One region of the Acetobacter senegalensis genome, then DNA from elsewhere that is predicted to be linked to it. Evidence: riboswitches for the same ligand, from Rfam matches in the RefSeq annotation. Region 1 holds a riboswitch; the other holds the start of a gene.

Region 1 (4,510 bases):
AATCAGGGGCAGATGTGTAGGCAGATGGAAAAGACCATGTACTTTTTCAGCTGAGACACGATCTGGGGTAGGCCAAGGCTGCCACAGCATCACCATCCCTGAAAGGCACCACGACATCATGAGTATCCCCATGCTGATCCCCAGCCAGCGATGGGTGATATAAAGAGTTCTGAGCAGGCGTTTGCGAATATAATGATGCACAGAAATTGTCACGGCCGTCACGATGAGGCCTCAAGCACACGTGCGACCATAGGCGCACCCGAGCTGCACCGAAACAGACCGCCATAGGCTGCGCCGTACATTACAATCGCGGTCAGCAACCCCCATCCTGCCTGCACCGCGCGGCTCACCAGTTCCGGTTCGGCCGGTTCATGCGCCAGAGCGGCCTGATGAGCCTCGTAGGCAATGGACAGGTTCACCTGCGATTCACCGAAGATCCGCGCAAAAAGGAAAGCGAGCAGCGCGGCGAGTATCCCAGCGAACATGCCACGGGGCAGCAGGCGATCCATCACGTTCTCAGATCCCCGTCAGTGACACGGGAAACCGAGGAGATGGCGTCCATCATGGACGAATTCATGCACCATGTGACCGGAGACGAGGGACGTCGCGCCCTGTTCCGCACCAACGAAATAAAGCAGCAGGGCGAACAGGAGCGTTCCGAAAACAGCCCAAGGCAGCAGGGACTTCACAGGGATTGGCGCTGCTGCGGAAACCGGAGGAAGAGTGCAGGTGGTAATGGATGATTACTCCTTATGGCGGGCAGGCTATCAGAAACCAGCCTGAACACTGATAGAAAAAGACCGGGGCGCACCCAGAAGCACCTGATCGGGATAGCTGGTGTCCGCCCACTGGATGAAGTGCTTGTTGCCGATATTGTCGATACGGCCATACACGGTCACACCCTTGTAGGTATGCCATGCGGCGAAAACATTCATGAGCGCATAATCCTTCAGGGTCAGGGTATTGGCGTAATCACCCTTGCGGGAAGAGACGTATCGCATGCCTGCGCCCAGATCGAGGGGCAGACCCTGCACACGGGACCAGATAGCCCACAGATTGGCGGTGACGGCCGGTACGTCCGGAACCTGATTACCTGACGCATCGACCGATGCGCTGGGATGGAAGGAGCCGTAACGTGAATAGGTATAGGCGACATTGCCGGAGAGGCTCCAGTGGCGATCGAGAATCAGATCGCCCTGCCATTCCAGTCCGCGCGATTTCTGCGCACCGGCCGTGGCCACCGTATCGACGCCGGTTGCGACGAGCATGCGGGTGCGTCGGATATCGTAGAATGCCAGTGTCGTCGTGAAGCGGCCATCCCACGCATTCGCCTTGATGCCGATCTCACCCTGCCTTGAATGGCTCAGACGCGTGAACTGGCCACGGTTGGCGAGGAACAGATTGGAGCCCGGCGGGTCTTCTCCTGTTGTATAGACCCCATACACGCTCACATTTTTGGTGATATCGAATACGGGACCGATACGGAAATTGTCGGGATTGTAGTGTCCCTTGAAGCTGGTGGCGGCGCTGTAACTGCCATCCTGATTGTAATTCTGCCGGTTCAGCGAAAGCCAGTCGTACCGAAATTCCCCGACAAGCCGCAGATCGTCGCGAATGGTCAGCACGTCTTCCATGAACAGCCCGGCCTGCACCATGGTCGTGGGGGATTTCTTGTAGGGATATTCCCCGGCGAAGTCTCCCAGTCCTGTCTGTTCAGGACTGGCGAGAGAAACGCTGTCGGCATAATCCGCGTTGGGAAAACCACGGTTGCGGATAAAGCGAAGATAGTAGGCATCGCCGCCGAGAATGAAGCGGTTCTTCATGCCAAAAATTGTGGAATCGAACCGGGCGTAGAGACTGTCGCCGACCTGATGCTGGTTCTGGAAAACGTAGAATCTGTCGCGTCCGATGCGGCCCGGTGCAATCGTGTTTCCACTTGCGTCTGTGCTGCCGGCAGAACTGATATAACTGAGGCTTTCGGCGTTGTTCCACAGACGTTTCGAATAGATGAAGTAGCTGCTGTTATGGATCAGGATGTTTGGTGTGGCCTGCCATTCCAGATGAAGCGTTGGCGTGGCGTTCACCGAACTCGCCTGTGCATTACGCACATTATAATAACGCCATATCGAGACTTTGGTAATGCCAAGCCCTTGTGAGGAACTGAGCAGACCGCCCACACGTCCCCCTGTCTGCGACAGATTGACCAGCGGTGTGCCGTAATAGGTGGAGAGGCGATCGGTCAGATAATCCATGCTCAGCCGAGCAGTGAATTTGTCCGTCGGCTTCCACAGAAGGGTTGTCGTGAAATCGTTCGAGTGAGGGTCAGCCCCTTTCACATAGCCATCTGAAGATGTACGACTGAAATCCGTGCGCAGAGCCAGTGTTTTAGTGATTGGCACTGAACCACCGATCCCGGCATTCCATGTATTAAAGCTGCCGTAGGACAGCAGGGCATTTGCATGCGGTGCATCGAAGGCGGGGTCACGGGTTCGCACATCTTCCGTACCGCCAACCGCACCCTGCCCATAAAGAACGGAGGATGGCCCCTTCAGGATCTGCACGCTTTCCAGATTGAAGCTGTTCTGAGGGCGGTTCACCATTGTGGTGGGACCGAAATAGATCCCGTCCCGCAGCACGAGGATCTGATTGCCGCTGAAGCCTCGCATCAGGAGCTGCGCAGGGCTTCCGGGCGAACCGCCAGATGTCACGCCGGGCGCGCTGTCTGCAGCGTCCTCGGCCTGGGCATAGCCACGCTGCATCATCAGGTCATGTGAAACGACATTGATGGTGGCGGGAGAATGCTGAATGGACAGACCCAGCTTGCCAGCGATGGCCGGAGCTGTCTTGAGCGTCGGGGTCTTGCCATAAGACGTTATCTCTTCGGGCGCGCCATTCCAGAGAGTGGACGGTTTCTTAAAGGGCTGTGCTTTTGCCTTCTTGGTTTGGACTGTTGCGGCACAAACAGACGAAACACAGCCAACACTGATAACTAATAGGCCAAAGACGCGGGGTACGGCACGCACGACAATTGCTCCGACAGGGCGTCACCGCGGTGGAAACGACCGAGCATCGTTTCGCCCCCGACACACCCCGTTCGGCAGCTCCGTCCGTGACTTTCACGCTATGGCAGGTCTCCTGGCTTGCTGGTCATCGGCAGGTTGGAGCCTTCCCGTCATCAATCGAAGATAACAGTGGCGTTTGTTCCGACAGCCTCACAGCATACAGTTGCGGGGGCAGCACCGGTATTGCACCGGTTTCCCTCTTAGCCTTCCATGTGGCAAACACACGGAAAGAACCATGGCTGGTTGTCTCTAGACAGGAAACAGCGGGTTCTTGTCAACAGAAACAACCTGTTTCCAGTTCTCGATTGTGAAAAGCAGTCTATGAATTCAGGTTCTGACACGAGAGGAAAAAGAATGGGTTTGTAACGGTTTTGTGCCGGTCAGGAAGTGATTATGCCACTCCTGCTTCGAAAGCGGGAAGGCTGCTTCCTACCTAAACTTGGTCGCGGGAAATCACGCTAGCTGTGTCCGCTATGCAGAAACGGCATCCAGCAATTTTATGCCCAGAATGTCGGCAGAAGCTGACATAGCCCTGGATGCATGAACTTTATGCTTTATGAGGGTAGGGGCCTTTATTTCAGTAGGAGGTCATGCGTGTGCCGAAAAAAGTTCATTAAAACAGCCTATTAATCTTGCTTTGCTCTCAACTTGCGGTTGCCGCAAGCTGAGAACCAATCCTGTCCCCGCACCATCTGAATTTGCGATGCGAACGCATCATGAACACCAGTCCGGAAACGGGCGGGGTTTTCGTTTGTTCGCTGCCCGACGCAACCGTCATGATGCCGACGAGATTGCCACGCACATTGATCTGTAGTTCCAGCTCTTCGCGCCGCATATTCGTCCGGTTGTCGCAGGTGCCCTCGTTGCTTGCCGTCGAGCAGCCGAGTAAGGTGCGGGAGATCATGGAGTACCCTCGCATCCATTCCATGGCGGATTGTCGTTGCCTCGAAAACGAAGCATATTTTCCTGCAAGAATTTAATGAGGTCAGACATGACTGTTCTGCGGCTGAACCACATTACTTTGGCAGTCAGAAGATGGTTGCTTGCTTCGGGACGGTTTGTCTCACACTCTGATCGACCACGGTAGACTGGCAGGCAATGCAGGAGGGCGAATGGGAGGAAACCATGCAAAATCTCAAAGGAAGGCCGAGCTTGCCAGTGCATGCTGCGCCAAAAGTGCCGTCGCTGAAGATGGTCTCGCATCCTTTTGGTCTTTGATGTGACGGAACATATAACTATGGTAAACCCGACATAGGCACCTTGGATGGGCTGATACCAAACTCTCTTTTGAAGAGTTTTGCAAAGTGCGAGCTGTTTGAATATCCAACCTGTAAAGCGACGTCTGTTACGCTTGTGGTTTGGCGCATAAGTAAAGATTTAGCCCTATCCATGCGAATTTTTTGTAAAAACCCATAGGGACCGTTCTGATAGTATTTTTGAAATCCGTC
Region 2 (4,510 bases), 660 kb from region 1:
GCTGCGGTCGGCGCTGCAAAGGCAGATTGCTGCTCAGATCGCGTGCATGAGTCCAGGTATAATTCAGATTGAAATCAAGCGTTTTAAGCGCCTTCCAGTCCAGAAAGGCTTCCACGCCATACATGCGCGCACGCGCCACGTTGCCATAGGAATACTGATAATAGGGATACCCCCCTACCATCTGAACATTTTCCGTGGACTGGATCAGGTTTTTAACGCGGTTGTCATACCATGTTGCGCCAAAATGCAGTTTGTCGCCCAATAGCTTCTGTTCTACCCCAGCATCATATCCGATCAGTCTTTCTGCCCGCAGGTTCGGGTTACCTGTCTGGGAATAACTGGACCCCACCTGATTGGAAAAAAGCTGATACAGTGTAGGGCCGTGAAAACCTGACCCGGCACTGGCTTTGATGATGGTGCCGGTGTGGGGAATATGGATGGAGGGGGCTACCCGCCATGTCACGTAATTTCCGTAACGGGAATTGGAATCATACCGGATATTGGCTGCCCCATACAGAATATGGTTCCAGTTCCCCTGATACTGACCATATCCTGCCGTAGTATCCATGCTGGCCTGTGTATGGTAGCCGGTATCATAGGCAGAAGCGGCCGTATGGCTGGAATCAAACGTATCATGAAAATGTTCGGCGCCAATAAGCAGTGTGCCGTATTTTCTGAAATCAAACGTGCCATGCCAGTCAATTTTGAGGCGGCTTGAGCGATAATAGTCCGGCCCGGTGGCATAAAGGCCCGTTTCGTTCCACCGGTTGCGGTTGGTCATGTAGCCAAGACCGATGACCTGATCAAAAAAACCATTGAAAGACACCAGATGCGCCGTACCCCGCACCACGGCCTGATTCATATTGTTCTGTTCCCGCACATTTCCACCGCCATAGGCCTCGCTTTGCAGATCGTACAGGGAATATGTGTGGTAGTTGCTTTGGATCAGACGTGCAGTCAGGCCCAGATCAAAGTTCCGGGTCACATCATAACCAAGCCGGATATTGGCAGACCGGTTATCATTACGGTTGCCTTTGTGCCGCTGCTCCTGCGTGGCACCATAATAGCGCTCAATATATCGCGGGATAGAATGGAAGCCTTCCATGCGGTAGTGGGACAATTCCACATTATAATGGAAGCGCCCTTTGCTGCCGCGCGCGCCTATCACCTGATTGAAGGTGCCATATGATCCGCCTTCTATCCGGACAAACGGTTTGAAACGCCCCTGCCCCTGCGCCGTGGTCATATCAATCACCCCTGCCATGGCATCAGCGCCGTAAAGACCACTTTGTGGGCCACGCAGAATTTCTATCCGACCGAGACCATCCGTTACAAACTGCCCGGCATCAAACATGCCGCTGGCGGAGCTGCCATCGTTCACGTCCATGCCGTCCAGCCGCACCTTTACCTCATTGGCATTGTTGCCGCGCATAAAAATGGCCGTTGTCGCCCCAAACCCGCCAGAGCGCACCACATTCAGCCCCGGCTGACGTGCCAGAATATCTGGCAACGTGCGGCGCTGCTGGGTCAGCATCTGTTCTTCCGTAATGATGGTAAGAGCCGTGCCGATATCATCCGTTCGGGTAGGCGTGCGAGCTGCACTGACTGTTATCAGTTCCGATACCGCCTGACTGGAGAGTGGCTGAGAGGCGGAGGACGCCGATACAGCCACAATCTGTTTTTTGGCAGGCAGACCTTTCTGTGGCTTTGAAACAGGTGCATCAGCCGCCAGTGCGATGCCTCCCCACAGAGTGAAGACGCTGGAACTGACCAGAAGTGTTTTGCGGAACATCAGAGAAAAAGGCCTCGCGGTAAAAAGACGTCGCCACGAGAGTAAAGCCTGACCCTGGTTGCTCCCGTCTCTCAGGAACACCCATGGTCCAGTCTGCCTGCTGACACCCCCCGATCAGCATTTCCCGTCTGCGACCCCAGCTGATGGCAGGTTTCCTGGCTTGCGGTAGTCCACTCTGCCCAAGCCTTCCCAGGAGAACCTCCCAGTGGCCTGACTTATCAGCCAGTAGGCAGAGCATGCCGCTTACAGTTGCGGGGACAGCCCGGGCCTTGATGTCCACGCAACGCGGCACCGCACCCGGTTCCCTTTTACATCGCTCCCCAACGGAGAGAGAACCATCAAGCCGGGTTGATGCCGCCAAAACGCGCAGAGTGTCAAGAAAACAGCGCTTCCTTCCCCATGCAGCACCAACATTGCAGACGATTGAACGATCAGGATATGTTATGTTATACTATAACACATAAGGCGGACTACGCCTCTTCCAGCTTCAGGGAGCCCCCTCCATGCCCGCATTGCTGCCCGTTACCGTTCTTTCCGGCTTTCTTGGAGCCGGAAAGACAACAGTGCTGAACCACATTCTCAACAACCGGGAAGGCCGCAAGGTGGCCGTTATTGTGAATGACATGAGCGAAGTGAATATTGACGCTGATCTTGTGCGAGAAGGCGGAGGCGATCTTTCCCGCACCGATGAAAAACTGGTGGAAATGACCAATGGCTGCATTTGCTGCACCCTGCGGGATGATCTTTTGCAGGAGGTTCATCGGCTGGCATCGGAGGGGAAATTTGATTATCTGCTGATTGAATCCACTGGCATTGCAGAACCCCTGCCCGTTGCCGCAACCTTTGAGTTCCGGGATGAAGATGGCAACAGCCTGAGCGACAGCGCAAGGCTTGATACTATGGTAACAGTGGTGGACGCCGTAAACCTGCTCAAGGATTATGCTTCCACCGATTTCCTGAAAGACAGAGGAGAAACAGCGGGCGAGGAAGATGATCGCGCGCTGGTGGATCTGCTGGTTGAACAGATTGAATTTGCCGATGTTGTGGTGATCAACAAGGTCTCCACCGCCACACCGGAACAGGTAGAGGCGGCACGCCAGATTGTACTGGCCCTGAACCCTGATGCCGATGTGATTGAGACGGACATGGGCCAGGTTCCCCTTGAGCGTGTTCTGAACACAGGCCGATTTGATTATGAGAAAGCACACCAGCATCCGCTCTGGTTCAAGGAACTCTACGGCTTTCAGGACCATACCCCAGAGACCGAGGAATACGGCATCCGCAGTTTTGTCTACCGTGCGCGCAGACCATTCGAACCCGCAAAATTCAAGCATTTTCTGGATGCCAACTGGCCGGGTGTGGTCCGGGCCAAAGGGCATTTCTGGCTGGCCACACGCCCTGACTGGGTAGGAGAACTGGGGCAGGCTGGGGCATTGGTGCGTAATCAGGCCATCGGGTTGTGGTGGGCAGCCATCCCCAAAAGTCAGTGGCCCGATACAGACCAGTGGCGCGACTTTGTGCTGAGCAAATGGGACCCTGTGTTTGGAGACCGGCGGCAGGAAATTGTGTTCATTGGTACGCAGGACATGGATGAAAGCGCCCTGCGCGCTGCTTTGGACGACTGCTTGATACCGGAAGATGGCGCTCCCCGCTTTGAGCCCGAACGCTATACGCACCTGCCGGACCCTTTTCCCATCTGGAAGCGTCAAGCGGCATGATGGGCAAGGGCATGTCCGCTTATCAGCCTTGGTTGTCCACACCCAGCCAGCGCCCTCATCCGCAGCCCCCTCCGTCAAACGAGCGGACGGTGCGTCATGAAATCTGGCAACGTCATGAGGGAGACGAGTGGTCTGCTTTTGAACAACTGCCTCCGTCCATTCGCCAGAGGCTAAGGGAACATGCGTATGATGCGTGGTCCGTCAATGCGCTGATTCTGTGGCGACATTATAAACGGGTGCATGGCCCCACGCGCAGAGCCGAAAGAGCACTGATCCGGTATCTGGACTATTGCGAACGGTTGGAGCGGGAAGCCTTTGCCACGCGCTATCATAGCTCTTATGGCACCCCTCTGCCGCACGATGCCGCTGTTGCCAGCATTCTCCGCTATACCCCGGCCAATACCCCGACAAATCAGGCATCTCTCTGCGCAAACAAGCCCCGGAGGACAAGCTCAGGGCAACACGGTTCCTCATGAGTTTGAAAGGTGGCCTGACTTCTGTATAAATCCGATATTGGAGTGGAATGATTTCTGTTACCCAGCAATGATAAACCACGTCTTTCCCGGATGGTGTTCCTGTATGTTTGTTCGTGCTCTGCTTCTGGCCTCTGCCATTCTGACAACACCGTTTTCCCTTTGTCAGGCAGCCACACCAGACGAGCAGAAAACGGCACATATTTTCAGCAGCCTGCAATCAGACCCCGTACGGCTACCTGTGTTCATGCGCCAGTTCCCCAAAGGGGCTGACCTGCATAACCATCTGGTTGGAGCCATTTATGCGGAAAGTTATCTGAAGTGGGCCGCACAGGATGGGCTTTGCATTTCGGTGGAACAGGGAACCATCCTGCCCCGAGCCTGCGCCGCCACCCCGGCAAAAGGAGAATGGCCTGCCACGGCGCTTCCGGCGAATGAAGCTGCCGAAAACCGTATGATTGATGCCCTTTCCATGCGGGATTTTGTGCCCACGGCCAATGATCGCTCCGGCCATGACCATTTCTTTG

Evidence for each region. Region 1 has a riboswitch for cobalamin ahead of ASN_RS14470 (TonB-dependent receptor). Riboswitches for the same ligand answer to the same signal wherever they lie in the genome.
Region 2: another riboswitch for cobalamin. It lies ahead of ASN_RS11495 (TonB-dependent receptor plug domain-containing protein); the one in region 1 lies ahead of ASN_RS14470 (TonB-dependent receptor).

The regions. Positions count from the first base shown of each region.
Region 1 covers NZ_LN606600.1:3,108,680-3,113,189, forward strand. The annotation lists gene ASN_RS14455 (PepSY domain-containing protein) at 1-222, opposite strand, end outside; partial or broken gene ASN_RS14460 (CbtA family protein) at 273-512, opposite strand; gene ASN_RS18990 (CbtB domain-containing protein) at 528-737, opposite strand; gene ASN_RS14470 (TonB-dependent receptor) at 768-3,023, opposite strand; cobalamin riboswitch at 3,109-3,315, opposite strand; partial or broken gene ASN_RS14475 (hypothetical protein) at 3,689-3,876, opposite strand; gene ASN_RS14480 (helix-turn-helix transcriptional regulator) at 4,298-4,510, opposite strand, start outside.
Region 2 covers NZ_LN606600.1:2,450,172-2,454,681, reverse strand. The annotation lists gene ASN_RS11495 (TonB-dependent receptor plug domain-containing protein) at 1-1,795, opposite strand, end outside; cobalamin riboswitch at 1,921-2,147, opposite strand; gene zigA (zinc metallochaperone GTPase ZigA) at 2,296-3,510, shown strand; partial or broken gene ASN_RS11485 (DUF6525 family protein) at 3,522-3,896, shown strand; gene ASN_RS11480 (adenosine deaminase family protein) at 4,090-4,510, shown strand, end outside.